Regions from separate parts of the Alkalibaculum bacchi genome, predicted to be linked through region 1. Evidence: riboswitches for the same ligand, from Rfam matches in the RefSeq annotation. Region 1 holds a riboswitch; each other region holds the start of a gene.
The links. A riboswitch is a leader RNA that binds a small molecule or an ion and turns the genes downstream of it on or off. The one in region 1 is predicted to bind cobalamin.
Positions count from the first base shown of each region.

Region 2: another riboswitch for cobalamin. It lies ahead of DES36_RS10700 (ECF transporter S component); the one in region 1 lies ahead of cobT (nicotinate-nucleotide--dimethylbenzimidazole phosphoribosyltransferase).
Region 3: another riboswitch for cobalamin. It lies ahead of DES36_RS01800 (ABC transporter substrate-binding protein); the one in region 1 lies ahead of cobT (nicotinate-nucleotide--dimethylbenzimidazole phosphoribosyltransferase).
Region 4: another riboswitch for cobalamin. It lies ahead of nikB (nickel ABC transporter permease); the one in region 1 lies ahead of cobT (nicotinate-nucleotide--dimethylbenzimidazole phosphoribosyltransferase).

Region 1 is NZ_QNRX01000005.1:67,534-75,368, forward strand. Features, by position in the region: gene trpC (indole-3-glycerol phosphate synthase TrpC) at 1-671, opposite strand, end outside; gene trpD (anthranilate phosphoribosyltransferase) at 668-1,696, opposite strand; gene DES36_RS04975 (anthranilate synthase component II) at 1,693-2,277, opposite strand; gene trpE (anthranilate synthase component I) at 2,274-3,740, opposite strand; gene cobT (nicotinate-nucleotide--dimethylbenzimidazole phosphoribosyltransferase) at 4,331-5,452, opposite strand; cobalamin riboswitch at 5,737-5,993, opposite strand; gene DES36_RS04995 (DUF2284 domain-containing protein) at 6,149-6,691, shown strand; gene DES36_RS05000 (MATE family efflux transporter) at 6,920-7,835, opposite strand, start outside.
Region 2 is NZ_QNRX01000014.1:53,018-60,852, reverse strand. Features, by position in the region: gene DES36_RS10710 (hypothetical protein) at 1-661, opposite strand, end outside; gene DES36_RS10705 (AIR synthase related protein) at 1,042-1,791, opposite strand; gene DES36_RS10700 (ECF transporter S component) at 1,823-2,332, opposite strand; cobalamin riboswitch at 2,640-2,809, opposite strand; gene ftcD (glutamate formimidoyltransferase) at 2,932-3,807, opposite strand; gene DES36_RS10690 (YdbC family protein) at 4,061-4,282, opposite strand; gene DES36_RS10685 (M15 family metallopeptidase) at 4,394-4,903, opposite strand; gene DES36_RS10680 (MFS transporter) at 5,396-6,778, shown strand; gene DES36_RS10675 (hypothetical protein) at 7,047-7,259, opposite strand; gene DES36_RS10670 (TylF/MycF/NovP-related O-methyltransferase) at 7,516-7,835, opposite strand, start outside.
Region 3 is NZ_QNRX01000002.1:70,153-77,987, forward strand. Features, by position in the region: gene DES36_RS01790 (ABC transporter ATP-binding protein) at 1-1,160, opposite strand, end outside; gene DES36_RS01795 (FecCD family ABC transporter permease) at 1,162-2,181, opposite strand; gene DES36_RS01800 (ABC transporter substrate-binding protein) at 2,382-3,344, opposite strand; cobalamin riboswitch at 3,452-3,628, opposite strand; gene nth (endonuclease III) at 3,766-4,407, opposite strand; gene DES36_RS01810 (DMT family transporter) at 4,672-5,583, shown strand; gene DES36_RS01815 (bifunctional folylpolyglutamate synthase/dihydrofolate synthase) at 5,752-7,050, shown strand; gene DES36_RS01820 (TetR/AcrR family transcriptional regulator) at 7,220-7,835, opposite strand, start outside.
Region 4 is NZ_QNRX01000026.1:10,342-18,176, reverse strand. Features, by position in the region: gene nikC (nickel transporter permease) at 1-1,612, opposite strand, end outside; gene nikB (nickel ABC transporter permease) at 1,616-2,554, opposite strand; cobalamin riboswitch at 2,694-2,879, opposite strand; gene dapG (aspartate kinase) at 2,975-4,150, opposite strand; gene DES36_RS13775 (zinc-dependent alcohol dehydrogenase) at 4,302-5,432, shown strand; gene DES36_RS13770 (ABC transporter permease) at 5,670-6,827, opposite strand; gene DES36_RS13765 (ABC transporter permease) at 6,814-7,835, opposite strand, start outside.

The DNA of each region.
Region 1 (7,835 bases):
ATGCCGCTTTCTGCCACGAACAGAGCGTCTGCGGGAGCCAGCGCCCGCAGATGTCTGCTGTTGCCGGTATCCACGGAAAAGTCCCTGAGATTGCGATTATTGACGCCAATGATGCGCGCACCGACCACTGCAGCCATCTGTAGCTCCTGCTCATTATGAACTTCCACCATCGCTGACAGACAGAGGTTATCGCACAGCTTTAAATACTTTTTGAGCTGTTCCAGATTGAGAATCGCACAAATCAGCAGTACCGCGTCCGCACCCATGAGCTTTGCCTGATAGATCTGGTATTCGTCCACCATAAAATCCTTGCGAAGCATAGGCGTATCCACATTTGCACGTATTTCTTGAAAGATCTCATCGCTGCCCAGAAACCATTTGGGCTCGGTCAGACAAGAGATGCAGTCAGCACCTGCCTGTTCATATTCCTGAGCAATCTGTACATACGGAAACTGTTCTGCGATTACGCCCTTAGAGGGAGATGCCTTTTTTACCTCGCAGATGAAGGACACACCTGGCTTTCGAAGCGTCTTTTCAAACTGGAAGGGCTCCCGGACGGGCGCTGCACCACCTGTGCAGAGCTGTCGCAGAACATCCAGTGAGTTTTCCTCCATATCCGCCGCTACACGAACTCTGGCGTACTGCGCCAGCTGGTTTAAAATCGTGCTCATTCGCGAAACCTATTGGACGCGGCGACAAAATCTTCCAGCTTTTTCGCCGCCATCCCAGAATCTATGGTCTCAGCCGCCATCTGTACTCCGTCCGCGAATGTTGCCGTTTTTTCGGCAATATACAGTGCTGCGCCCGCATTTAGAAGGACGATGCTGCGCTTTGGACCGCGCTCTGAGCCTGAAAGGATGGCACGGGTTATGGCCGCATTTTCCTGTGGCGTGCCACCTGCCAGCGCATCCTTTGTGCAGCGGGTAAGCCCGAACTCCTCTGGGGTCATAACATAGGATTTGTAAACGCCATCGGAGAACTCACATACCGTAGTCGGTGCGGAAAGCGAGACCTCATCCAGCTTATCCTGGCCATAGACCACCATACCTCGGCGGACGCCAAGACTTGTAAGAACACGTGCCAACGGCTCCACCAGCAATTCATCGTACACACCCAACAGCTGCATCTGTGGTCGAGCGGGATTGGTCAGTGGCCCCAGAATATTGAATACCGTGCGTATGCCAAGCTCTTTGCGGATAGCCCCCACATATTTCATAGAGGTATGATACTTCTGAGCAAAGAAGAAACAGATATTCACCTGCTCCAGTAGCTTGACGCACTGCTCCGGGGATAGACTGATATTGACGCCCAGCGCTTCCAAACAATCCGCCGTGCCGCAAAGGGAGGAAGCTGCGCGGTTGCCGTGCTTTGCCACCTTTACACCGCAGGCCACCGCAACAAACGCGGAGGTTGTAGAAATATTGAAGCTGTGCGCGTTGTCACCGCCGGTACCAACGATCTCCATAACCTGCATATCATGCTCCACTTTCGTAGCGTGGCTTCGCATGGCTGCAGCACAGCCAGAAATCTCATCGATGGTTTCAGATTTTGTGCTTTTGGTGGAAAGCGCCGCCAGAAACGCGGCATTTTGAATGGCGGTCGTCTCACCGCTCATGATCTCATTCATAACGGTGTAGGCTTCGTCATAGGTTAAGTCACGTTTATCTACTATCTTTACAATAGCTTCTTGGATCATTGTTTTATCTCCTTTGCTAATTCTAAAAAATTCTTCAAAATAAGGATTCCATCTGGGGTCATGATGGATTCTGGGTGAAACTGCAGACCAAACACCAGGCTTTCGCTGTGCCGGACGGCCATGACCTCTCCATCCTCCGTTCTAGAAATCACCTGAAGGCAATCCGGCAGGGTCTCCTCCAAGACTGCCAGCGAATGGTAGCGTGCCACCGGAATCGCCGTTGGGCAGCCTCGAAACAGAGGACAGCTCTGATCCAGCGTGGTGATCGACTGCTTGCCATGCATTAGCTCTTTTGCGTAGGACACCATTGCGCCGTAGGCAGTGCAGATGACCTGATGCCCTAGACACACGCCAAGAATCGAGAACCGGCTCCCAAGTTCTTTTACCACATCCATGCAGATGCCAGCATCCTCTGGTCTTCCGGGACCGGGAGAGAGAATAATTGCCTCGGGTGAGAGCGACGCAATTTCTTCTGCGGACATCGCATCGTTTCGAATGACCCGTGTATCCGGATTCAAGGTCCCCACAAGCTGATACAGGTTATAGGTGAAGCTGTCATAGTTGTCAATGATCAGTATCATAGGTTTTCCTCCTCAGCCTCATGGAGCGCTTTGACCACGGCAGCGGCTTTATTCAGGCATTCCTGATATTCCGTCTCCGGCACGGAGTCTGCCACGATACCCGCACCGCTTTGAATGAATACCTTGTTGTTCTTTTTGTATACAATGCGAATAGCGATGCAGGTATCCAAATTGCCCGCAAAGTCTAGATAGCCGATAGCCCCACCGTAGATACCCCGCTTGTTATTTTCTAGATCATTAATCAGCTGGCAGGCTTTGATCTTAGGTGCGCCGGACAGGGTGCCCGCCGGCAAAATCGCATCCACGGCGTCCATCGCCGTTTTTCCCTCCGCCAGCTCACCGCGGACGATGGAGCCAATATGCATCACATGAGAATACCGTTCGATTTCATGGTACTTCTCCACTCCCACACTGCCAAACCGACTGATCTTGCCGATGTCATTTCGTCCAAGATCTACAAGCATATTGTGCTCAGCCAGTTCTTTGGGGTCAGCCAGCAGCTCCTCAGCCAGCGCATCGTCCTTCTCCTTCGTTGTTCCTCTCGGCCGTGTGCCCGCCAGCGGGAAGGTATGCAGTACACCATTTTCCAGCTTCACCAGCGTTTCCGGCGACGCACCCGCCACCTCCATATCCGAGGTAGAAAAGTAAAACATATACGGCGACGGATTCACCGTCCGAAGCATTCGATAGGTGTTCAAAAGAGAGCCTTCATAATCTGCCGCCAGTCGATTAGACAGCACAATCTGAAAAATGTCGCCCTCTCTGATGTGGTGTTTAGCCTGCTCCACCATCTGGCAATACTCCTTCTGACTGAACAGCGGCTGTAACTGAGACCTGAGATGCCCGGGTGGCTCCTCTCTGGGCGTTCCAGTTTTCAAAAGTGACGCCATCTGTGCCAGCTCCAGTAACGCCCGGTTGTATTCCGTTTCACAGTTGGCAAGAGAAATATTGACGATCAGCATAATCTTCTGTCGGTAATTGTCAAAGGCGATGACCTTGTCAAAGAGCATTAGGTCAATATCATTAAAGCCTTCTGTGTCTCTGCCGTCCAGTTGCAGGGACGGCTCAGCATATTTGAGATAATCGTAGGAAAAATACCCTACCAGACCCCCAGTGAACGGAGGCATACCGTCCGGACGTGCGCTTTTGTGTTCCTCGATGATCTGCTTGATGTATGTTCCCGGGTTGGTCGTCTCAAATCGCATGGAACCGATGCGCAACTGACCGTCTAAACAAGTGATTTCCAGCTTTGGGTCATAACCAAGAAACGTATACCGGCCCCAGTTTTCGTGATCAGATACAGATTCCAGGAGATAGCAGTGAGTGGATACGTTTTTCAGTATCTGCAGCACCTGAATAGGAGTCCCGAAATCCGATAAGATTTCCATACATACTGGCGCAGTTTTGTACTGCCCGGATTTCGCAAACTGTTTCAGTTCATTTAAGTTTGGCTTTACCTGCATAATATTTGCTCCTTTTCTATCTGCCAGGGAAATAAGAATAGCTTAGCTACCAGCGGCTAGTCTTCAGTCATCAGTGTTAGGGTCAAGTCTTATGGGTCAAAGATTTGGCCCTAACATAGGATGACTCAAGCAGCAGCTAGGGTCAAAAGTACAACTTTCCTATTACATAAAAAAAACGCCCCTGACAGAATTTTAATTCTGTCAAGGACGAATAAATCGCTATCCGCGGTGCCACCTTGATTTACGGAAATCCCGTACTCTTTTCAGGATACCATCATATCCCTGGCCACTTACGCGTGCCGGACGTCGCAGAATACTCAGATCGAAACCCTTTGACTGCGCCCTCAGCGGTCCATTTGATGACTTGTTTTCCGCCCGATTCTCAGCAACACGGACTCTCTTTGGGATCATGATCACCGTTATCTCCGCTTCAACGGTTTGCAACAGAATAGCACGATTTGTCCGTGTTGTCAAGTGGTTTATGATAAAAGTCATTTTGTTTCGCTTACAAATTTATATAGTTGGGCGGGTATGCGCTTCGCGCAATGATCAATTTAGAATTGAGAATTAAAAAACGCCAAAGGCATTTTTTAATAATCTCCTGTAGTTACTCCAGCCGCTTCATAAGTAGCCATTTCATCGGCCACTCTTAGTGCTGTATCTATTGTTGGGAACATAAGAGCCGCTCCTGTTCCTTCTCCAAGCCTCATATTAAATGCAATTCTTGGTTCTAGTCCTAATTGCTGTAGTCCGATACGACAACCTTTTTCTTCTGAGCTATGGGATGAAATCATGTACTTTGTTGCCACTGGTGCAATCTGAGCTGCTGTTAATGCTGCAGCTGTTGAAATAATACCGTCTAGAATAATTGGTACTTTTTTATAAGCTGCTTCTAATATTGCTCCAACTAATGCAGCAATTTCAAGTCCCCCAATCTTTGCAAGAGTGCCAACAGGGTCTTTTATATCGATATTATTGATTTGAATTGCCTTCTTAATTACTTCTTGTTTATGTATTAAAGCATCATCTTTTATTCCTGTTCCTCGCCCAGTTACTTCTTCAATAGAGCAGCCTGTAAATACGGAAATAAGAGCTGAACTTGGTGTTGTATTCCCTATTCCAACTTCCCCTGTAGCCAAAAGATTTATGCCAGAATTTATAGCATCTCTAGCAACTTTTGCACCTGTAAAAAGAGCTTGAAGAGCTTCTTTTCTACTCATTGCAGGTCCTTTAGCCATATTATCCGTGCCATTTTTTACTCGACTAGCCATGAGTTCTGGTGGATTTAGTGGACCAGCGATTCCGATATCTGTTGCGATAACGTCTCCTCCTCCACTTCGAGCGATAATATTGACTCCCCCGTTTTTATTCATATAAGCATAAAACAATTCAGCCGTAACCTCTTGAGGTGCAGCGCTTACTCCTTCAGCTACAACGCCATGATCACCTGCCATTAAAAGTACAGCTTTTCCTGTGATCTTAGGTTGAGCAGTGCCTTGAACTCCTGCAATTTGTTGAGCAATATCTTCTAATACCCCTAAGCTTCGAAGAGGTTTAATCTTAGCATCTAAACGAGCTTGCATACCTGCAATAGATTTTTCGTCTAACCCTGTAATATTACTTGTAAGCTCTTGTAATGCACTTTCAAGTTCTGCTTCACTTGCACTTTTCACATCTTTCAAATTATGAAATTTTTCGTTGATTGTATTCATTTTTATATCTCCTCCAGATTAGAATTATTATTAGATTGTGGCAAAAGCTAAATAATCAATCTTCCTCGGTCGCGACGCTCGCCAAATGAAAGCATAGCTTTCATTTCGTATCCACGAGACTCCTCAGTCAAATCGGCAAGCCGTTTGCCTGTTCCGTCTCATGTCTACTGCGAAAGCTATGCTTTCGCTTGGCTCGCTGTTTCACGAAAAAAAGTCCCGCCACAATAATATTATTTATTGTGGTCGGGACTTTGCCGTCATCTCCGCCGCTTCCCATTTCAGGAAAGGCTTCTCAATCTTAGGCAGGTCTCCTGGCTTTGACTCAAACGCCCTTTCGCCCCTTCCCAGCATTAGCCAGTGGTTAGCGTGAGCTCGTCATTACAGTGGTGGGTCCGCACCGGACTTTAAGCAGTAGAAATCTACAAATCTTAAATTTATGATTTCCTTACATAAGTTCGCCAACAACTCCTTCGTCGTAGGGCGAACTAATACCGGTTTCCCTATTCTCCTCATATGAGGCACCTAAAATTGCTTACATATTTTAATTTATTTATATTATACCAAATGGATTAAAATAGTCAATAGTGTGACTTTAATTTCTATCTATTTAGTTTAAACTCCTCTCTCATTGACAGCAATCTGCAACCTGTTTGTGATATAATTATTAATATTAAATAAAAAAGTGAGGCAGATACTATGATTACTCAGGAAGAAATTGAAAAGAAAATTACGGAATATCCTATATTTGAGTACGCATTTTTTGATACAAATGAATTAAGTTTTTACCCTAATGTAAGAACCATATGTGAAGTTCAATGTCCTCAATATGGAAAGTCCTGGTCCTGCCCACCAGCAGTGGGTACATTAGAAGAATGTAGAGAAAGGTGCTTAGCATATAAGGACGCTTTTATCTTTAGCACCGTTTCAGAAGTAAAAGATATACTCAATATGGAAGAAAGCCTTTCAACAAGAGGCGAACACATTGATATTGTAAACCAAATAAGAAAAGATGTCTTTCCTAAGGATGAGAACATATTAATTTTGACAGCAGAATCCTGTAGCATATGTGAAAAATGTACATATCCTGATAGCCCTTGTAAACACAAAGATAGGATGTATCCTTGTATTGAAAGTCAGACCATAATCGTAACGGAAATATGCGAAAATTACAATATGTCCTTTTTAAACGGTCATAATATCATCACCTGGTTTTGCTTGATTTTATACAACAAAAAGTAGCCATCAGCAACCAGCAATCAGCCACCAGTGCTCTTGGACTAGGCTTCGGTGGTCAAAGACACGTATCAAGCTAACTACCAGCTCCAATCCAAGTATTCTAGATTCCTCATAAGCTATTTAACACTAGAATCATTATTAAGTAGTAACCAATATTTCGTATAATATCAAATAACTAATAAAAAACCAGCTCTACTGGTTTTTTATTAGTTAAGATGTAAATACTAAAATTTAGTGTTCATAGATTTCTTCTTTTACAGCCAAATGGTTCTTTTCCTTAACCTTGTTTAAGTAAATAATATACCACGCAACCAAAACAATTCCCTTAATCACACTGCTTAAACTTACACTCCACCACACACCAGTAACACCTAGTACCGCATTAGATGAAAGAAGGACTGCTGCTGGAATTCTAAGACTTGTAAAAACAATGCTCACAACAGAAGGAGGTACTGTTTTTCCTAATCCATTAAATGCACCAGCTGTTGTAATTTCTAAGCACATAAACAATTGAGAAATTCCAAGTATTTTCAAATACTTGACTCCATAATAGATGGCTTCTTTTTCAGACAAAAATATGCTAAATATTGGCCTCGCACCAAAAATCAGTAAAACCGTAGTAATAAGTCCTATAGTCGTCATAATCCTCACGGCGATATGATAGCCTTTATTGATTCGATCCCACTTTTTCGCTCCATAGTTTTGACCTACAAAGGCCGCTAAAGCTGTAGAAAAACCATTCGCTGTATTCCAAGATATGGATTCTATTTGAGATCCTATTTGTTGTACTGCTACAGGTACAGGACCCCACTGAGCTATAAGTCTTGCAATGATCATAGATATAAAAGTAAAAAGTCCATTTTGCAACGCAACTGGTAGACCCAATGTAAATACTTTTTTTAGTATATTCCAATTAGGTACTTGAAAAAAACCCACTTTAGAGGTATAGGATAATTGAGCTTTAACTGCCTTAAACAAGAAAAAAGTCACAATCATTTGTGCAAAAACCGTGGCAATTGCTGCACCTTCTACTCCTAAAACAGGAAATGGTCCTATTCCTAAAATCAAAAGGGGATCTAGAATAATATTTGTAATAACGCCTATGACATTAATATAGAAAGGCGTTCGACTGTTTCCATGCCCATTT
Region 2 (7,835 bases), on a different contig from region 1:
CATCCTTTAGCATAGAGTAAATATTATGTCCATCATTGGGAACTCCTCCAATTTTCATTGGAATACCATTGGTCACTGCTGCTAGTATTCCAGCGAATGCAGCCAATAATAATATAACTTCTAAAACAAATGCCATTTCTTTAATAAGAACTATCGTAGATATACATAATGCGGACACGAGTAAATTTATGATGACTCCACCTAAATTGTAGAGAACAAACGGAAATTCCCCATCCTTTATTTTGGGTGGCATCATAAGGCATTGTCCAGCCGTACCAGGTATATTAAATTTCTTTGTTTTTAGCTTTCCATCTTCTTTTACTATAGTGATAGATCCTATTCGAAAAGAAACAAAAGTATAATCTGTTAACAATCCAAAAATCAAGTGCCCTGCCTCATGAATGATAATATGTATTATATATCCAATAACAAACAATATGATTAGGCCATAAAACTTCAAAAGTCCAATGAATATATTGTCGCTTTTTAACCATGGATTAAAAAAATCGCCTATAAAAAAACCTAATACGCCGCCAAATACTCCACAAATTACAATGCTTTTTAGTGTATCTAACCAGCCTTTATTCTTATACTTTGATTTGCTATGATTGCCTTTACCCATTAAATCCTCCACTTGATAAATTTTTAATAATAATTGCATTATAAGTCTACTTTACCATAATATAAATCCCTTTTGTAGTTATGTATAAACAAATGTTATTCACTCTCTATTAAGATTTTTAAGTGTATGTATAATTACTTCTATTTAGCTAGCATGAGCATCTAAGATTATGCTAAAGATACAATTTGAGATAAATGTTAGAAAATAATAGATACCTATAGTAGCTTTTGAGTTAATGTATCACTTTAACCAGCCTTACCCTCCTTGATATTCAAGAAGGATAAGGCTCATGTAGAACATTAATATAAGTCCTTGCACCAAATTATAGTCTGAATTTTTGTTTGATTACAATAATTGTAGATTATTGACTATTGCCAAAGAAATACTAGTATATTAGGTGTTTTTTATTCATTCATATCTTAGCATTTCTCAATAAAACACCCTAAATATGAATAAGATACATTGTATTTTGTTAGTTGTTCTAATATGGTTTCTTTCTGTCCTGATATGATAAAACAAGTGACTGGTCCAGCAGATTTTTTTATATCTACTTCTACTGTCTGTGTATATTTAAAATCCAAATCGTTACTTTTGCAAAGCTCCCCTATCTCATAATCAATGCCCTTTGAACCGACAGGAAGTATTTCGTTGATCCCTAGTATATCTTTAATTAGGCTTATTATTTTGATATTGGGTATTTCCTTAGACTTTAGCACTTCTGACCCTACCTTAGGCTTTCCAACCACAATAAGGTCATCTCCCTTATAGGTCCTTGGCTTCGTCCAGTTTTTAAGATCAATCATGCCTATAGCCGTTATACCTATAGATGTTTGTACAGTAGGCATATTTTCTTCTGTACTCCCTGTAAGGAGCATTTCTTGATCTAATCCACAATCAGTAATTGCCTTCTTTATTCCACCGATAATTTTTTCCCCAGTAGGATTCATCTCTACACAAAAATTATTCACTATGGTTATTGGCTTAGCTCGAAAAGCTAATAATTCACTTAAAGCCACACCTGCTGTAAGGTACCCAACTACTTCTTGTGGTGTTTCTAGCGCATCATGCTTTTTCATACCTATTCCACCACAAGAATCACATGCTAATACCATCATTGTTTCTTCATTTATGTGCATTAATGTTAAGTCTCTAAATTTATTTACCTTCAATATACTCACCTGTTCGCCAATTTAGTTTTAGTTAAATTCTCTTCTTTAGCAAACTGTATAAAACAGCAGCTGCAAGGACGTTAACTGTTGAAGCCAGTAATAAGGGACCTACCAACATGAAAAAAAACTCTTTTACAGTTGGAATCATTCCTAATAACTGCATGATTAATACAGATAAATAAGTTGCACCTACTCCATTTAGGATAATTGCAATAGTACTATTTACAATTAAATTTATGCGATTGTTGAGATAACCATATAACCAGCATATAAAAGCCATGGTGCACATTACGACTAAATGAATAGGGATAGACATAGGAAAACCACTTGTCATAGCTGTGAGCAGGTGACCTATTGCCCCAACTGCTGCACCTGCTACTGGACCTAATAGTAAAGCAGCAAAAAAGGCTGGCAATGCATCTAATGCGATGGAGCCCAAAATTTTAATTTGTGCTCCTATAAATGCTAATGCAATTAATAAAGCTGTGTAAACTAATTTCCTAGTTTTAGTGACTTGAGTGTTTTGAATTAATGAGTTCATAACTTCCTCCTTAAATTAATAAATTATTATATTAAAATAAAAACTTTCATTTACGTGGACATATGAGTTGATTTTTCTACACCTCGAAATCGGCTAGGCCGATTCCTCGGTCGCGCCATTCGCTAAATGAAAGCTAAAGCTTTTATTTACGGATTCTTTTTATCATACGCGTCAAATTAGTAAACTATTTGGTGCGTATGATAAAAAGAATCCTGCGAAAGCTTCACCTTCGCTTGGCTCATTAGTTCGCGAAAAAAAGAAAAGTTTATGACCAATATAAAATTGATCATAAACTTTACCGTCGCTTACGAATTCTATGATACAGGCAGGTCTCCTGGCTATGACTCACGGCAATATATTCCTTCCCGTTACCAGTGGATAATATACATTGCTCCTCATTTACAGTGGTGGGTCCGCTCGAGATTTTCACTCGATTCCCTATTCTCCTATTAAGGCACCTGATTCATACATATGTATTTGTTATAACAATATTATAAACATTTTAATTTGATTTGTAAAGCTTAACGATATAGCGAAATTTAGAATATAATATCTAATACACTATTACTCTTTACTCTCATATAACGGATATATCGCAGTCAGAAGTAAATCTGATCTGTAGAAAAATCTTTTAATCTAATATAAAAATCAAGTAATTCTCTTAACGCATATACTGGAACTGGCCCTACTAACTCTGTGTCTGAAATATTTACATTATATCTGCTCGCTTCAAACTTTATTGTTTCATATACTCTATGTATAGGCGTCTTTTCATAATTCGTTAAATTCATAGATACTTGAATCATCTTTCTGTCTGGTATTTCTAATGCAATAGCGCGGACATGCTGGTATCCACCAGAAGATCCTCTTATAGCAGTAGCGATTTTATTTCCTATTTCTAAGTCTTCAGTATCTAAGTTGATATTAAATGCTAATAGGGCAAATCTTGATCCTACAACAGTGGCTCCACTCTTAGGATTAAATTCAAATGGACCTTCATCTGGTTTCCAGCTTTCGTCCTTCATTTTGTCAGCTAGTGCTTCATATTGACCTTTCCTAATTTTAACTAAGGACTTTCGATCATCCCTAATGGCTGAATCCTCATAATAATATACTGGTACGCCTAAGCTGCCCATATACCTACCATATTCTTTAGAAATTTCTACAGCTTCCTCACCAGTCATATTTAATATAGGTATAAAAGGTACTACATCCACTGCTCCCATTCTTGGGTGACTTCCTCTATGCTTCGTCATATCGATAAGTTCAATAGCTTTTTTCGATAATCTTTTTGTAGCATCTAAAACAGCTTCACATTCTCCCTTATAAGTGAATACAGATCTATTGTGGTCCTTATCAGAATTTAAATCTATAATTTCTATATCATTACCTACCATTAACGATTCTTTTATTTGTTCTATCTTAGCTCCATCTCGTCCCTCACTTATATTTACTTCTACAAGTAAAATCTTCATAAGTAACCCCTCCATTTATACGAACCCTTTAAACTTATATATAATTAAGCTTTTCATTACCATTAACACATATACAAGAAAGCGTCTGTGGCGCATTAGTCGCTCGTCTTTAGTCACTAGCATTTGGGTATCCCTTTTGGGTCTAGATCCTTCGCTTGCGCTCAGGATGACTGAGCAGGAGCTAGGGTCAAAAGTAGGTGTTTCCTAGTACATTATAAAATCGCAAAGCCATTATACAAATGGCTTTGCGGTTTTATATTTCCATCTGATTTAAGATATCTCTCAATACAATCAATTCATCCTTAGAAAGTGTAATCCCCTTCCCCATCTTCACATGATCTGGTGCCCAATCTCTTAAATCGTATTTAGGTGCTCGTTCATTCCAGCTAATCAGATTAAGCTCTTTTACCCAACCTTTATTGCTTTCAGATATTGTCCCTATCGTTTCAACAAGTTTAAATTTAATTTCGGCCATTATATTATTTCCTCCTTTGTATTATTCATTTCTTGAACCTTCTGCTTAATGTATCAATTTCAGTAATATTAATTCCCTTATCTTTTTATCACACAAATAAGGAACAAGTGATTACTGTATCCACCATCTATTTAATTCATAATGAGGCATATCTTGCACTTCATCAAAATAATAACCTGGAGTAAACCCCACTTCTTTACCTATTTCTGCACATTTCCTAAAAAACTCTAAATCCCCATAAGGATCATCCGTATCGTCTTCGCAAATATCAAATGCATGCCTTTTAGTGTGTTTACTGTTTTTCGTCCATGTAACCACTAAACCAGGTGTAGTTCTGCCCTGTTCATATAGTATATCTTGTCGAGCTTGCGTTCTATAGGTTTCTGTAATCCGCACATTAAGTCCATTTTCTTCGCATTTTTCTAAAAATTCAAGGGCCAATTCCCTAGTTTTGGGACTCAGCTCATTTAAATCAGAAATTCTTTCAGTAGAAGATTCATCGGAATGTTCATACTCTCCTTGATCAAATACGAATGTATAAAACCCAATCTTTGGTAATACAATAAATATCAATGATAAAAATATTAAAATTATTAAAAATAATACTATTCTTTTTCTCATATTATTAATCCATTCCTTTACCTCACTCAAAATACAAAATCTTATAAGAATTATTGGCTTTAAGCGATTTTTATATTTTTTATTATTTGAATACTCCGTACAATGCTCCTAGCAATATTATACAACATACAAAAAAATAAGTAAGCTTATGTTTCTTAATTGTTTCTTAATTTTTAATTATTTAGCTTATAGAAAAGTAATTCTAGGAACAGAACGATTAATAAAATTCTATATCTTGCGACATATTGACAATCTTAATTGAATATAATATTATATAAATATAAATTTTGTAGAGCAACACTTGGTATAAAAGACACCTATGAATATACATAAGATATAGTAAGAATACAGAAAATTATTGTGATTATTATAAGGTATCGCAAAGCGATACCTTTGTTACGTTTTTACTAGCAATACTCTATTATTCATTCCATTTCATGGTGCTTTTTTATGTAAAAGTGTAATGCTTTACAGACAAGAGGAGATGAAATAATGGACAAAATTCAAAAGGCGGGTAGAAGAATCAACAGCAAAATTAAGACTTTCTTTGGTATTGCAGATGCTGGTTTTTCTTTTATGACATTCGTCGAGACATCTTATTTTACACCGTTCTTAACCAACTATGCATTGCTTCCAAATGCTTTAGTCGTGTTAATCACTACAATCACTGGAATCGCGGATATTGTCAGCTCATTGGTTGCAGGAGTATTTTTAGACAAATCCAATCTAAAATGGGGAAAATACCGTTCATGGTTATTAGTTGGACCACCATTTGTCGTGCTATTCTATATATTCCAATTTACGAACATTGGCTCCCCTACACTTGCCGCAATTATTATTAGTTTAGGTTTTATCATCAGTCATACAGTTTGGAATGTATCTTGGACTGCGAATATGTCTCTTGTATCTGTTTTAACAGACGATCCAAGAGAAAGAGCTTTCTTATCAAGTAGAAGAGCAGCTGGTTCTACTGTAGGTAAAGTAGTGGCTTCTTACTTGACTATGCCAGTAGTCTTATTCTTCACTGGAATATTTGGAGAAGGATCAAGCCTTGGCTTTACTGTAACAGCAGGTATTTTCGCAGCAGTTATGATGGTAGCTTATTATATGCATTTTGCTATTTCTAAAGGATATGAAGAACCCATAAGTGCTTCTAGCACAAAAACTCAAGTAAAGAAAGGTCCTTCATTAGGTGATATGTTTAAGTCTGTATTTTCTAATAAGAACCTTGTATTATTCGTAATTTCAGATTTCACAAAATTAATTGGATACTATTTATTAATGGCTGCTTCTTTCTATTACTTTAATTATGTAACAAATAGCATGGCCTTACAACCTGTATTCCTTCTTGTATTTAATATTGCAGGATTTATTGGAGCAATTGCATCCCCTTCTATCGTAGGAAAGATTGGAACAAAGCTTACATACCTTTTAGGAATGGGTGGTTACGCTGCATCTATTATCCTTGCATATTTTGTAGCACAAAATGTAATAGCTGTTATTACTATAATGGGAATTGGGCAAGTATTCTTTGGCTTCTCATATGGATTAACATCTTCATTCTATTCTAATGGTGCTACTTATAGCCAATGGAAAACAGGTAAAGATACTAAAGGTGTTATCATGGCTTTCTCTGGCTTCTCTATTAAGGTAAGTATCTTAGTTCGTGGTCTTATCTTAACGGCGGGAATTGCTGCATTAGGATTTGATGCAAAAGCAGAAAACATCAGCCCTGAAATTATCGAAGGATTTAAGAACATCTTCTTTATTGCTCCATTTATTTTTGCAGTGGTGGCTTTTGCAATTATGTTCTTCTATAATCTTCCAGACAATAAGGTAAGAGAAATGGAAGCTGAAATTGCTACAAGGAAATAGGTGCTAGTTTCTAGTCACTAGTCCTTGGTCACTAGCATGAGGGTATTCCTTTAGGGTCAATATCCGATCCTACGCATAGGATGACTGGGCAGTAGATATAGGAAAAAGTAGAATTTTCTAGTACAAAAAAAGCTAAGAGCCTTGCAAAATGCAAGGCTCTTAGCTTTTTTGATTAAATCATTTAGTATGATGAAATAAGACGAGAATTCTAGATTGATGCCCCTCCAACCTAAAAGTTGATATGCTTACCTATTCAAGTTAAGAAATTCTAAATGTCTTCTTTTATTTTGCAAAGCATTTCATTTAATTCTAATGCAAGTGTTTTTAACTCTTCATATCCTTCCTCGCCTATTAAATTACGTTCTTTAGCGATGGATAATTTTACAATTGTATCGTTAATAGACGATATGGTATTTTGTAAGGCGTTTTCATATGATATTATCTTTTTATAATCTCTTCTCGCCCCTATTTCATCAGACATGCAAAAACCCCTCTCCCCTTGTAAAATTACTAACTACAAGTTACTTTGCCTTAGTTGAGAAGGGCACCAATCCCTAAATTTTGATTGTGGCTTGCTAATGGGTATTTTGTCTTTAAATTAATATATCCTTATTCCTTCATAACATATGTCATTTTAAGGAAATATGTTGAATATTTCTCCTTTTCTTAAAATTATTATTTTTAATAATAAAAAATCTCCAACTAAGAACAGTTGGAGATAAAATTCAGATATAAAATCAAATAATAAGTGCACTTCCATGCAAGTCACAAAGTGGAATGATTCTTATATCCTCTTTTTTTGAAAAGTCTTCTACAGCCTTTTTTACATTTGGAAACTGAGTGCTATTATAGTCATGAACTAATATATATCCTCCTTTAGATAGGCGAGGATAAAAATATATAAGACCATTATATGTGGGCAGATACAAATCAGTATCTATACTTACAAACGCAAATGTATCTTCTACACCAAGTGCAGTTTCTGGAAAATACCCCTTACAAAATACAGCCATATGAGGATATGGTAGTACACTTTTTACATCTTCCATACTTGTGT
Region 3 (7,835 bases), on a different contig from region 1:
GTTGCCTTACCCTCTGTATAATCATACTGCCCATTTTTCTCTATAAAATAAATAGGTTTATCTACATCTTTTAAAATTTCTAAGTTAATTAGATTACCGTTTCCATAAGGCATATTGCTGACGAGAACATAATCGGCCTGATGTAGCATTTCTAAATTTAATTGTCCTTGTTCTTTCGTCATTGCAGAAAAAGGTGGGGCGTCTACTACAGGAATATTTAATATTCTGCACATCTCCCAGTCGCTATCCCCTTTATTAAGTATGCCTGCAGATAAGATCATTCCGAGAGAATTAAATCTTTCTAAAATTTCTTCTCCTGAGCCTCCACCACAAAGTATGTGTACTCTTGTATCTTGTTTATCCACCTTTTCTTTGATAACTCGAAGAGGCACAATTTCTCTTTTGCCGATAATCTTATTTTCTCGAATAATCATTTCCATTTTGTACAGTTGAGATAAATATTTTTCATGGATAACTTCATCAGGACTTCCTTCTGCTAAAACTTTTCCTTTGTTAAGAAGTATTAGCCGATCGCTAAATCGAGCTGCTAAATTAATATCATGAAGAATAGCTACTACAGTAACCCCTCTACTCTCTTTAAGTTTATGAATCAATTCCATGATTTCTAATTGATGATGGACATCTAAATGAGAAGTAGGCTCGTCTAGTAGTATTAGATTCGCTTGTTGAGCGATTGCTCTAGCCACGACTACTCTTTGACGCTCACCACCGCTTAACTCGTTAAACAATGCATCCTTAAAACGCCATGTGTTGGTCATTTCCATAGCTTCTTGTACAATTTCAAAATCCTTTGAAGTTTTCTTATGTTTTCGATCTATATGAGGATTTCTGCCCATCATGACGATATCTAAATTTGTAAACTCGTATTCAATATTAAACTCTTGAGGTACTACTGCTACAAGTTTTGCTAGTTCTTTTTTTGATATGCTTGTACTCTCATGATCTAATATGCGAATAGAACCACTGCTCTTTGGAATAATATCTGTAATAGCTTTGACTAAAGTGGATTTGCCTGTACCATTAGGTCCAATAATTCCTACAAATTCACCTTTATAGACAGAAAAATCCAACCCATTTATGATCTTTTTCTCCCCATAGGCTACTTCTAAGTTCTGTATTTTCAATACTTCTCTATTCATACTATATGCCTCCACGTTTTCTCTGTCTAAGAAGATATATAAAGAACGGACCACCAAAAATAGCTGTAATAACACCTACAGGTATTTCTTGAGTCATAAGACTTCTTGCTGCCGTATCACATAATATTAGAAAAATACCACCTAGCAAAAATGAATAGGGGTACAATTTTTTATGCTTTGGACCGACAAAAATTCGAACTACGTGAGGTATAATCAATCCAACAAATCCGATAATCCCTGTGATACTAACCGTAGCAGCTGTCATCAACGCAGTAACTACTAATGCGATAAGCTTTAGTTGGTCTGTATTTACGCCTAACTGAGAAGCACTATCCTCACCTATGAGCATAATGTCCATCTGACTATGTAAGCTATAAAGAATAATAAAGCCTATAACTACATAAGGGATAATAATCAAAACTTGCTCCCAACTCTTTCCATTAAAAGACCCCATAGTCCAATAGATAATCTGACTCATCTTATCCGAAAAAATCATAAGAACGGAATTTACTGCAGATAAAAATTGAGACATGGCCACACCACTAAGCAGCAATGTAGGTACAGGTACTTTATTGCCTATTTTAGAGATATTGTAAACTAATAATAAGGTAAGTAAAGCAAAGATAAAAGCCAGTATAGAAACAAGATCTTTACCATTGAAACTTAGGTTCATGGCGATGCCAATAGATGCACCTAGCGCAGCACCAGAAGAGACCCCTAATAAGAATGGGTCTGCCATAGGGTTTTTAAAGATTCCCTGATATGCAACACCGCAAATGGATAAGGTGCCTCCGACTAATAAAGCCAGTATTACTCTGGGCAGTCGTATATTCCATATGATCGCTATCGTAGATGCCTTAATTCCTTCTACATTCCCAATATTAAAAAGTTTGTGCAATAATACCTGAAATGTTTGCCCTACTGAGATATTTGCTACACCTAAATTAGTACAAACTAGAATGGTAATAAAAGCTAAAATAATTATTGTGATTAATGAGTGTTTTCGAATTCGTTTTTTCATATTTTCCCCTTATGTATGTCCTTAGGTCAAGAATAGCACTTTCGTATCCTAGAAAGTAATAAATTCATAGGGCAACCAACGATTGCCCTATCATTTTATTAAGCAGGTAATTTCTAAATTATAAACCACTACTATCTTCAGTGGCAAAATGACCCTAAAGGAATACCCAAGCGCTAGTGACTAGCAACTAGCGACTATTCTTAAAATGCTTCTGGATGAATTGCTTTTGCTAAAAATTCTAAACCTTTCATTACTCTTGGACCTGAACGAGATAAAATGTCATTTTCTTCTGTTCCCCATGGGAAATAAACAATATTATCATTTTCTACAGCAGCAACTGATTGAAGTCCACCATTGCCCTTGATCTCCTCTACTGTAGGGTATAATGAAATGTAAACATCAGGATTTGCATCTACAATTTTTTCTAATGTCAAAGTTGGCCATGCTGTATCAGAGTCTGCTGCAATATTTACTGCATTAATCTCCTGTAGCATAGAATCAATGAACGTATCTGCTCCTACTGAAACAAAATCTTGTAAGTCTACAAATACCTTTTTCTCTTCTGTGTCTTTGACTTTATCTGTAATCTCTTTTCGAGCAATATCTAAGTCTTCTACTAGTTTATTTGCAGTCTCTTGAACATTTCCAATCTTTCCAATTAATTGGATATTTTCTAAAACACCATCTACATCTGTTTGATCTGAAATGACAATTGTTTTTATCCCTGCAGCTTTGATAAGTTGTGTTGCATCTTCAGGCATAGGTGATGATACAAAGAGAACCTCTGGTTCTAAATCGATGATAAGTTCCGTATTGGGTTCTACATAATTTCCTACAACTTCAATCTCTTTTGTTTCTTCAGGATAATTACTGAATTCATCTCTACCTACGATTTGATCTCCTAAACCTACAGCAAAGAGCGTCTCTGTAATAGAAGCAGATACAGAAACAATTCTTTCAGGAGTTTTTTCAAGGGTAATTTCGTTATCTGCAGTATCCTTAAATGTAAATGGGTATATAGTTTCCGTACCGTCACTTGATTCGGTTGTTGTATTCCCCTCTCCTGTCGACTCTTCTTGTGGTTTATCATTTGAACACGCTGTCCAAGTAAATGCCATTAATGTGACGAGCATTAGTATTAGTACTTTTTTTAATGTTTTCATTTTGTTACCTCCAGTTATTTCATTATAATTTGTTTCTTAACGCAACAAAACCTTCTACATTTGAGAAGGTTTTCATATTAAACACGCACAACACCATCCTCCCCGATAGTTCCTAGTTTCTTAAGGCAGGTCTCCTGACTCGTGTTTCAATCTCCACTCTTCCTTCCCATCGTTTAGACAGTGGTTTTTATTAGAGTTTCGTCCACACTTACAGTAGCGGGGGCTGTAGTGGTTTTTCACCACTTTCCCTATTAAGCATTTGCACCTTATAGAGCTATTTTATTTTATAAGATTATGCTAACACAAAACCTATGAAATTTCAATATAAAAAGCTGAATGCGGAAAGCCGAATGCCGAATGCTCACCCTGTGGGCGAGGTTTTTTTATTTTTCAGTTCAAATATACTGAGCTTTTATATGATTTAATCACAAATTAACTCCTTATAATATAGACATAATCCCTTTACCACGCAATCTTCGCATAAGGGTTTTCGAGCCTTACATACTTTTCTACCATGTAAAATTAGCCAATGATGCGCTACAGACCAATCTTCTTCAGGGATATTCTTCATCAAATCCATCTCTGTGTTTAGGACATCTTTACTCTCTGCTAAGCCAATTCGATTAGAGACTCGAAACACATGGGTATCTACAGCTATGGCATTTTGTCCAAAGGCATTACTCACTACTACATTTGCAGTTTTTCTTCCCACTCCTGGAAGTTTCATGAGCTCTTCAATAGTATCTGGCACTTGACCCTCATACTCATTTATTAATATAGAGCAAGTAGCGATAATGTTTTTGCTCTTTGAATTGGCGAGACCACATGTTTTTATATAATCTAAAAGTTTAGGCTGCCCTAACTCTAGTATAGCTTCTGGTGTATTGTAATCTACAAATAATTTATCTGTAACAATATTTACTCTAACATCCGTACACTGAGCAGATAGAATCGTTGCTATTAACAATTCAAAAGAAGTTGTAAAATGAAGAGCTGGCCCAGCATCAGGGTACTCTTTTCCCAATAATTCTAATACTTGTTTTATGTCTTTCTTCTTTAACAAAAAATCCCTCCTCTAGAAAGAAATTCGTTTATTATTATATCATAAATATGTCGCAGATTGCTTCAGCGACTTTTATGTATTCCTCTTAAAGAGAAGATACAAAGACTTGAATACATTTTTCCCTTTATATAATCCCCTATACGAAAGAGAATTTATTTAGCAAAATAATACAAATTAATATCTAACTGACGTTTATTATGCTAAAATATTCATTGGGCGCTATTTTTATAAAATAGTGCTATGGACAATAAAGGAGTTCTTTGTATGAATAACAAGAAAATGTTATTAGGTGATTTAGGCTTGCTTATAACTGCCTTTGTATGGGGAAGTGGGTTTGTTGCTGTAAAGAATGCTTTAGACACTTTGTCTCCTATGTATATTATGACCCTTCGCTTTGGCATTGCAGCTTTGCTAACGGGAATATTATTTTATAGGAAAGTCATCACTATAGATAAAGAACACTTAAAAGCAGGGTTTATTATTGGACTTTTTTTATTTTCAGCCTTTACTACGCAAACCATCGGCTTACAGTATACATTAGCAGGAAAACAAGCTTTTTTAACTGGTACTAATGTGGTGATGGTTCCCTTTTTATTTTGGCTTATTAGTAAAGAAAGACCAGATAAATTCAGTGTTTTTGCTGCTATTTTAATGATTGCAGGTATTGGCTTATTAACACTTGATTTAAACAAAGGCTTTGTATTAAACAAAGGAGACATACTTACCTTAATATGTGCATTGCTCTTTGCTTGTCATATGATAGCAGTTGGTATTTATGCAAAAAAACACGATCCTATAAAACTTACAGTCATTCAGTTAGGTGTAGCCTTTATACTTTCTTTAGTAACTATGTTGGTTACCAGTGATCCTATACTATTTATTCCAGATAGTGGAATAAATGAAGTGCTGTTCTTGGGATTATTTTGTACATTTATGGCTTATCTCATTCAAAATATTGCTCAAAGATATACTACCCCATCCCATGCAGCTTTACTGCTTAGCTTAGAATCCTTCTTTGGTAGCATTATGTCTGTAATCTTTTTAGGAGATCTATTTAGTCCTAATATGATTGTAGGCTCCGTCTTAATTTTTACGGCCATTATTACTGCTGAAACGAAGTGGAAGTTTCTCAAGTTAAAAAAGCAAAATCAATCAATCGAAATGAACAATGGATGAACAAGTGCCTTGGGCACTTTAGTTCTACGTTGTAAGTTGTAAGTAAAAGCTTTTAGGTCACCAATTATAACTAGGCAAGAGACAGGGTCAAAAAGTAGAACTTTTCTGATAAAGAACAATCGTTTAACAATTGTTCTACCATCGTTAAATAATAGGAGGTTATTTTAAATGAATTATAATGAAGCTTTAGAATTTATTCATGGCACTTATGCCTTTGGTATCAAATTAGGTCTTGATAATATTGGAAAATTATTAGAATACATGGATAATCCTCAGGACAAATTAAAATATGTGCACATTGCTGGTACCAATGGAAAAGGCTCTACAAGCAATATGATAAGCAATGTCTTAAAAGAATCGGGCTATAGAGTTGGTTTGTTTATTTCACCATATTTAGAAGAATTCACAGAAAGAATCCAAATTAATGGCGCTCATATTTCAAAAGAGGATTTAGGCAGAGTTGCTGGAAAGGTGAAGGAATCTATAGATAAAATGATGAGTGATGGTTATTCACACCCTTCTGAGTTTGAAGTGGTCACTGCTATTGGCCTTCAATACTTCTACGAACAAAAAGTAGATCTGGTAACTTTAGAGGTAGGAATGGGTGGTCGTTTTGACGCAACAAATATCATTAAAGCGCCAGAAATATCCATCATCACTTCTATTGCTTTTGATCATATGCAATACCTTGGCAATACATTAGAAGAAATCACCTTTGAAAAAGCAGGTATCATTAAAGAAAATGGACATGTAGTCTTATATCCACAAGGTGAGCAAGTAGAAAAACAAATTCGTGGAATCTGTGTAGAGCGGAACAATGAGTTTTATCCAACTAATCCAAGTATAGTAGAGTCAAAGAGCGCTTCTCTAAAAGGACAAGAGCTTTCCTTTAAAGGTAGTAAAAATCTAGAACCATTTGACTTTAAACTAAGCCTACTTGGAAATCATCAGATTTTAAACTGTGCCACTGCCTTAACGGCTTTAGATGTTCTAAAAGAAAAAGGATACCATATCTCTACAGAGTCCATTCAAAGTGGAATGTCTAGCGTACGCTTCCCTGGTAGATTCGAACTCTTACGAGAAAATCCTACTATATTCATTGATGGTGCACACAATGAAAATGGCATCGATTCACTGGTAAATACGGTAAAAACATATTTAGATAAGAAGGTCACATTGTTCTTTGGTGTTTTAGCAGATAAAGACTACGATCCTATGATTGACAAGCTAAGGACGATTTCAGACAAAGTATATACTGTAACTCCAAATAATCCAAGAGCAATGTCGTCACAAGAATTAGCAGAACATATCAAGAAAAGATCCCCAGAAATAAATGTGACTCCTTTAAAAACAATAAAAGAGGGCGTAGAAATAGCTTTAAATGGCTCTAAAGACGATGTATTTATTTTTGTAGGTTCTTTATATATGATTGGAGAAGCGAGAACTGCATTAGTTTCTAGTCTTTAGTCGCTAGCCTTAAAGAGTCAGGCAGGATCTAAGGTCAGGAAAATAGCCACCAGTACTTTAGCCACTTATAGTGGCTTTAAAGTTCCGCTTTCAGCAGTTAAGTTTTTGCTGACCACCTGACCACCTGACCACCTAAAAAAAGCTCGTTCCCTTCGGAAACGAGCTTTTTTTAAACAAGAAACTTAATATTTGAATAATCGTACTCTTGGCTGAATATATGTTCTCTTTCTTTGTACTCAGCGATTATATTTTCATCAATACCAAACAATCTACCAGTAACGCTAGATAATACGCTTACTAAGTACTCAAGATCTACATCATATTTACCTTCAAAATAGCTTAACAACAATTCGCGTCGTGCGCCAAATTCAGCAATTTTTATAGTGTCTAAATCTTGCTCAGTAAAGTTCTTATTGTTTTCTTTGTTCATAAGGGTAAATAATCTTTCTGTACTGAATCTTAATGTTTTAAAATTAGACTTATTTCTCAATACTTCATAGAAGAATTTTTTGTTGTTTTCATCACTTAAAATGATTCTGTAATAAATTGACGTTACTAAAAATAATTTTAAATAGGCATTTTTTCTAATGCGCAATTTTCCACTGACAAATTCGTAAATCTCAATATAGAACTTAGAATTAATCTCCAAAACGATATTATCTTTTGTTTTAAAGTAATATGGAATCAATCCTAAGGGTACATTTGCAGTATCAGCTATGTTTTGAACTGTTGCCTTTGTATACCCAAGTTCATAGAAGAGCTTTCTTGATATATTAATAATGTTC
Region 4 (7,835 bases), on a different contig from region 1:
AACTGTCATCAATAAACATAATATTGACGGTTTTATAAGGTACTTTACCATTCCAGTAGCGCTCATTAGATGACATATCTATATTGACACCAGGGTTGAATTTATCAACCTTGTATGGACCTGTTCCGACAATTTCCTTGTCCGCTACAGATGCATCGATAATGGCAAAGTAGGGATATGCAAGGATTCCTGGAATATTTGAGGTGGGGCTTTCACAAACGATGGTCACCGTACCAGCCGCATCATCAGCTGAAATGGATTTATAAGTAAGGTAACTCTCTGGGTTGGAATTTCCTGTCCCCCCTTGAGACGCGTCTGTCTCGGCATACAGTCTCTCGATGGAAGCTTTTACGGCAGAAGGAGTCATATCGTTGCCATTAGAGAATTTCACACCATCCCGGATATGTAAGGTCCAAGTAAGATAGTCATCGGAGACTTCATAGCTATCACAAAGATTGTTTTCTGCTACAACCTGGTCGTTAAATATAAACAGAGATTCGGTAATACCGAAACGCATCGCTGCCCAGCTGGAATTCGTATTGGTGGCAGGATCCAATGAATCCGAATAATTGTAGACACCGAAGTTCAGGTGTGTTGTGTCGGCTTGGCTGTCATTTGTTGTGCCGGCATCGTCTTTAGTGCTGTCATTGCCGCAACCGGCAAAGCTTGCTGTTATCATGAGAGTGATCAACAAAAGACCTGCGCCTTTAATCCACTTTTTCATAGATAATTTCTCCCTTTTTAACGCTAATTTTTCATGTTTTTTTCTCTCCTTTTTTTGCTTACTAAAATATTGTTTTTTGCTGCTGTCTTGTGGATCAAGAATGTCCCGCAAACTATCGCCTAGCAAATTAAATGAGACCACCGTAATGAATATAGCCAGTCCAGGATAGATCATTAGCCATGGAGCTGATTCCATATAGGCTCTACCTTCATTAAGCATATAGCCCCATTCGATAGAAGTTGATTGAGCCCCTAATCCTAGAAAGGAAAAGGCTGCCAACTCCAGCATCATGCCACCCATATCGGTAGCCGCAGTGATAATTAATGTAGGTAAGACCGAAGGGGTCATGTACCGCCAAAGAATATAGCGAGTTCTAGTGCCGGATATTTTAGCCGCCAACACATAATCCTCATACTTAGTTTTTAGTACCAAGCTACGGGCCAAACGGGCATATTTGGTCCAGCTGACCATGGTGATTGCAATGACCGCATTAGTGATACTGGGGCCCATTATTCCCGCCATAGCTATAGCCAACGCCATCCCAGGAAAGGAAACCATCATGTCGGAGATGCGCATAATCACTGCATCTACCGCTCCCCCTGCATAACCTGCCACAATACCCAGCACACCTCCCACCGTAAAAATACTGATCACGAGAAGCAATGTTGATGACAGGGAGGTTCGTGTTCCATAAATAACCCGTGAGAACAGATCTCGTCCCATGCGATCTGTGCCAAACCAGTGTTCACTGCTAGGCGCCTGGGTAGCCTCTGTAAGGATCGCCTGCTGGGGATCATGAGTGACCAATACAGGAGCCAGAATTGCAACTACTACAATACCTAGAACCAAAATTAAAAATAAGATAAACTGCCGTTTGCTATTGGTCATAGTCTACGCTCCTTTCCTAAGGCGGGGATCTAGATAGTTGTAAGAAAAATCAACCGCCAGATTAACTAGCATATAAATCATGGCAATCCATAGGACAAAGCCCTGTATTAAGGGGTAGTCCATAGATGTAATAGCTGAAATCGCAAGACTTCCCAATGCCGGAAAAGAAAAAATCACCTCTACTATAGCAGTGCCACCTAGCAGCGAGCCCAAGGATAATCCAAGCAAGGTAAGGAGGGGCAACATGGAGTTAGGTATTACATGTTTACACAGAATAGTAGATTCCTTGATTCCCCTAGCCCTAGCGCCAGATATATAATCCTGCTTTAGCTCCTCCAGCACAGAAGCACGAATTTGACGTGCGTACTTCCCCGCCATAGCAAAGGCCAAGGTAAACGCTGGCAATAGCATTTTTTTCAGTCCCATTTCCGCAGACACTACGGGCAACCAACCTAGTTTCAACGATACTATGTAGAGTAGCAGCAACCCAGCCCAAAAATTAGGCATGGAAATCCCAAAAAAGCTACCTACCCGTATAATATAGTCCAAAGGTCGATTTTGATAAATAGCGGAAAGCACACCTAGAGGAATCGCCATAATTAGCATCATAAGTAAGGACAGGAGTGATAACTGCAAAGTAGGCATTACTCGGGCTCTCAGGAGCTGGGCAACTGGTTTACCATGTGTGTAGGAAGTGCCAAAATCTCCTTGTAAGCATTTCATTAGCCAACTACCGTATTGGGCGAGAAATGGACGGTTTAGACCCAATTCCTCCCTTATTTCAACCAGAATTTCTTCAGGGGGGATGTTGCCACTCACTGCAAACATAGCACGTACTGGATCTCCCGGGGCCATGTAGATGAGCAGGAAACTCAAAAAACTTACACCAAACAAAACAATAACGATTTGAAGAAATCGTTTAACAATCTGTCCTTTTAGCATAACAATCACCGCTTTCTATATGTTAAATTATTTAAAAACCTACTACGAAAGCTTCGCTCATTAATTAATGCAAAAAAGCTGCCTTTAGGCAGCTCAATAGCAATAAAAAAACATGCTTCTTATCTCCCGTAAGAATCACAAATAAGTATCATTACAAGCAGTTCTCCTGACTTAAGATCATCGCACTTTATCGCCTTCTCAAATCATTTTGTTAATGACTCAATGGCATAATGACAAAGTACTCCCTAATACAGTGACGGGATCGTGCCGGAATCGAACCGGCTTCTCTATTAATCCTTACGGAACTTGTATGATTAGATTTTGTATTTAACTATAAATAATTATTGCATTTAAAACTTATCACATAGTTACTTATATGTCAATTTATATTTACTATTTTTCTAGAATATAATAATAGTACTATAAATTAAACGATCCATGTAACAGATTTACAGCTCTATTAGCTACATCTGTAGGTACTAGGATGGATATAGTAGTGTGAGAATCGGATGTTTGTAAAATAGATATATCTCCTTCAAGAGAAGCCATAATTTTGGCCATTATCCCAGGTACTCCTCTAATCTTGCTTCCAATAATGGTGATTTTTGTACAATGATTTACGTATTTATAATCAATTTTATTCTCCTCTAATATTTTTATCAGTTTTTCTTTATGTATATCATTTGTTATAAATACGCTTTGATCTATAAAGATATTAATCATATCTATGCTAATATTATTACTTGCCATGAGTTTAAATATTTCTTTATCCCTTGTCTTAGTAGACAAGCTCCATTGAATTTTACCGTATTCGTGGGCTACTGCCGCTACTAAACCAGCTGAATTTGTAGGATGATTGTTAATTAAGGTTCCAATACTTTCTCCATACTTACTTGTGTTGATTACCTTTAGAGGTATATTGTATTGCATTGCTAAATCTACTGCTTTTGGGTGGATTACCTTTGCACCATATTGAGCCAATTGAAACACGTCGTCGTAATTGATTTCTTCAATAAGTTTTGCATTAGGTACCAGTTTTGGATCTGCTGTCATAATGCCATCTACATCTGTAAAAATTTCTACATTCTTTGCCTTTAATGTAATTCCCAGTAGCACTGCACTAGTGTCACTACCTCCTCGACCTAGTGTGGTAATCTCTCCTTTTTCATTTTGTCCTTGAAATCCTGCAACTATAGGTACTTTCCCTTCTTCTAAAAGCTCTTGAAGATAAGTACCATCTACCTTTACGATATTTGCGGAACCATAAGTACTATCTGTTAAAATGCCTGCCTGACCTCCCGTTAATGAAATAGCTTCAATACCATAATCCATAAGATGGGTTGCAATGACTGTAGTAGATATAATCTCTCCACAAGATATAAGCATATCCATAAATCTAGAATCCTTATAATGAGCAGGAATAAGATTCTGTAGGGTATCTGTTGCATAAGCTTCTCCTTTTCGACCCATAGCTGAGACGACCAAAACCGTAGCGATACCGTCCTCCCGAGCTTTTATTACATTTTCTACAATTTTATCTCTTAATTCAGGACTGTTCACAGAAGTCCCACCATATTTTTGAACAATTATATCCATAAATCTCCCTACTTTCTATACAAGATAATTTACTCTTATCTGCGCCCTCTTATTATTTTATTGAATTGCCTCGTTTATTGTTCATGGATAAGAAAATATTAGTAGGAAAAACTAGTGTTACTATCTAAAGTCAATAAAATGGAGGCGTACTATGAAGGCAATGGTTTATGAAGGCATGAAAAATATAAAGGTTAAAGAGGTGCCTGATCCAACAATTGAAAAAGATGATGATATTATCGTAAAAGTAACATCTACTGCTATCTGTGGCTCAGACTTACATTTAATCCATGGTTTTATTCCTAATACAAAAAAGGGAACCGTAATAGGTCACGAGACTATGGGAATTGTAGAAGAAGTTGGTAAAGATGTGCAACGAGTAAAAAAAGGTCAAAGGGTAATAGTGCCTTTTCCAGTTTCCTGTGGTCACTGCTGGTATTGTGAGCACGATTTAACCAGTCAATGTGACAATTCCAATGAATATAATGAGGGTGGTTCTTACTTTGGTTATAGTGATACCTTCGGTGGATATAATGGAGGTCAAGCAGAGTACTTACGGGTTCCCTATGCTAATTTCGGTCCCTTTGCTGTACCCGAAGAGTTAGAAGATGAAAAGGTTCTTTTTCTTACAGATGTTCTGCCAACTTCCTACTGGGGTGTAGATGTAGGAGGCGTAAAAGAAAACGATACTATAGTAGTATTAGGATGTGGACCAGTTGGCTTAAATACCATGAAATGGGCTGCATTAAAAGGTGCTAAGAGAATTATAGGAGTAGACAATATAGATTATAGATTAAACCACGCAAAAACCTACGACGGAGTGGAGATCATTAATTTTGGTGAACACGATGACACTGGTGAATATATAAAAGAAATTACCCATGGAGGCGCAGATGTGGTCATTGATTGCGTAGGCATGGATGGAACCATGTCAAACTTTGAAAAGATAGAAACCCTATTAAAACTACAAGGTGGTTCAAAGTCTGCTATTGAGATCGCATCTAGATGTGTTCGAAAAGGTGGAACTGTGGTTTTAGTAGGTGTTTATGGAGGGCGATATAATATGTTTCCCTTAGGTGATTTTTTCTCGAGAAATATCACTTTAAAAATGGGCCAATGCCCAGCACACATTTATGTAGAACCTATATTAAAACACATCCAGGAAGGAAAACTTGACCCAACAGACATCATTACACATACGCTTCCTTTAGAAGAAGGCGAACACGCTTACAAGATTTTTGATAAGAAGAAAGATAACTGTATTAAAGTGATATTAAAACCCTAATAACAGCTACTAGCGGCCAGTCGTCAGCGATCAGTACTTTCTTATAAATGAGCAAATGCTAGTTAGATTTCTTCTTCTAGCTAGCATTTGTTATTTGATTTTATGATAATATTTTTTTATTTTAGCTTCTATTTTTGTATCCTATACAAAATTAACTTTTGACACGCAAAGTCCAACCTTAAAATACTAATGGCTGGCTGCTGGCCGCTAATTGCTAATAAAAGCACCCAGGCGCTTTTATTCTACTGATGTGCGATTTTTTTTATTGATTACTAGGGCCATAGCAAAGAAAGCTACTCCAAAACCTAATTGCACCACCATGCTAATTAATATATTTGAAAGATTATCAAAAGAATAGTTACTCAAATTAAATATAAAATCATTTGCCATAACAAACCAATAGGTAGGCGTAAATTTTCCGATCTGCAGGGCGGTCTCTCCGAGTAATTCTTTAGGAACGAAAACTCCACTTAAAAAAGCAAAGCCAAGGGAGAGAATATTTGCAATGCCATTAGCTGCTTCTCTGTTTCTTATAGTTGTTCCCACTAAATACGCAATAGAAAGGATAGCAATAGATAAGGATAGTAAGTTCATAGACAACAGTCCAAAGACAAAATCATCTGCTCCCCCTCTAAAAAATAATCCAACAAAAATTAGCAACAAGTCTATTAATAAAACAATAAAGAAAAGGCCTAGAACCTGTTGAAATTGGCTCTTACCAATAGGTATTGGAGAGACCCTATTTCTCCTTTTGATATGAATATTTCCTAAAGATAACATGATAGAACTAATAGCTATAATCAGTACTGCTGTAAGAGCATATGAACAGTAATTAAAATAAAACTTTAACGCCCCATTATCTTCTACCTTTTTTACACTTATATTGGTTTTAGTGCTTACATCTAAATCTTCTTTCACATAGTCTACGATTTCTTCCGAAGATATATCTGTATTTTTTATATAATTCTCTGCTGTATTAAAATAGTTTTCTATAGCCATATCGATATAAGCTGCAGAAGTGGAGTCAGAGACTGCTAATTTCTTTAGTTTCATAGGATTATCATTTTCAAATCCTTCTACAAAACCATCTGGTATAATAACAATGTATTCTACCACTCTAAAAAACAGTGCATCTCTCATTCCCTCTTCTGTTTCCTCTATCTCTACAAATTTAACGTAATCTTTTAAATAGTCCTTAAATCCATTTATAAGTGGGTTTTCTATATCTTCATTAATATAAGCAATCTTTACTTTAGATTGTTCGAATGTTGTTGAACTTGTATCCCTCGTAATCGTTGTAATGAGGACAACAATAAATAAGAAGATTCCAAGATAAACCATAATACCAGGTAGGTTTTTCTTTATAATTTTTAAATACAGTTTAAATACTTGCATATTTTTTCCTCCTAGTTGCCACATAGGTTATAATACTAAATGCTAAAGAATAGCTTATCATGAGTCCTATATTTAAGAAAAACCGATCCTTTGTCTCATAATAATACAAACTGTAAAAGGCATCCGTAATAATATGCGCAGGATTAACATACTGCAATAGGGGAACTCGAGTAGCCACAATGTACTTTACTTGTACCGACATTAAACCAGATAAAAAGCAAGAAAACATGGTTACTGCCGACATAATATTGTACTTAAAATTAAGGTCTTTATTCGATAATGCACTAACCATTGCCCCAAGTGAGACACCTAATAAAGAAGAAACAAAACTACTCAGTATGACAAAACTTAAATCATCGCCAAAATTAATTTTTAGTACATTCATTAGATAAGCCATAAGAAGCAGTATTCCTGTAAAATGAACAGTAAGAGCTGCTGATATATTGCAAAAAAGTAGCTTCATTTTTTTCGTTGGTGCTACATTTATTCTAGCTCCAACCAAGGATAGATTTGCTTGTATATCTGTAATTGCTGTCAAACCCCAAAAGCAACCGAACAGGCAAGCCATTGCAATGAGGGAATAGAAGAAATTAAGAGTAGTATCTGGCGAGCTCTCACCTTGCAAATAGTCTTCTAAATACCCATTTTTCTCTTGTATATCCTCAAGGATATTTTGAATATTTTGAGGATTTAATTCTATTAAGGATTGTACCGTATTGACACTTTGGCTATACCCATCTAAAAAGGATTTTACTATGGTTTGCTCTATACCACTTTCTTTTATTGTTAACTCCATGTCTTCCTTAGGGTAAATATAGCCTATTATTTTATCTTCTTTTAATTCTTTTTCAGCTTTCTCTTTTCCAAGTACAGAAACTCTAAATAATTTTGGCGATTTTTGATCTTTAGATGTTTTTATGCTAGACATCGTCTCAATAAATATTTCAGTATTCTCATATTCATTATTTTCTATGACCCCAATAGGAATAGAATGAAATACTTCCGAAC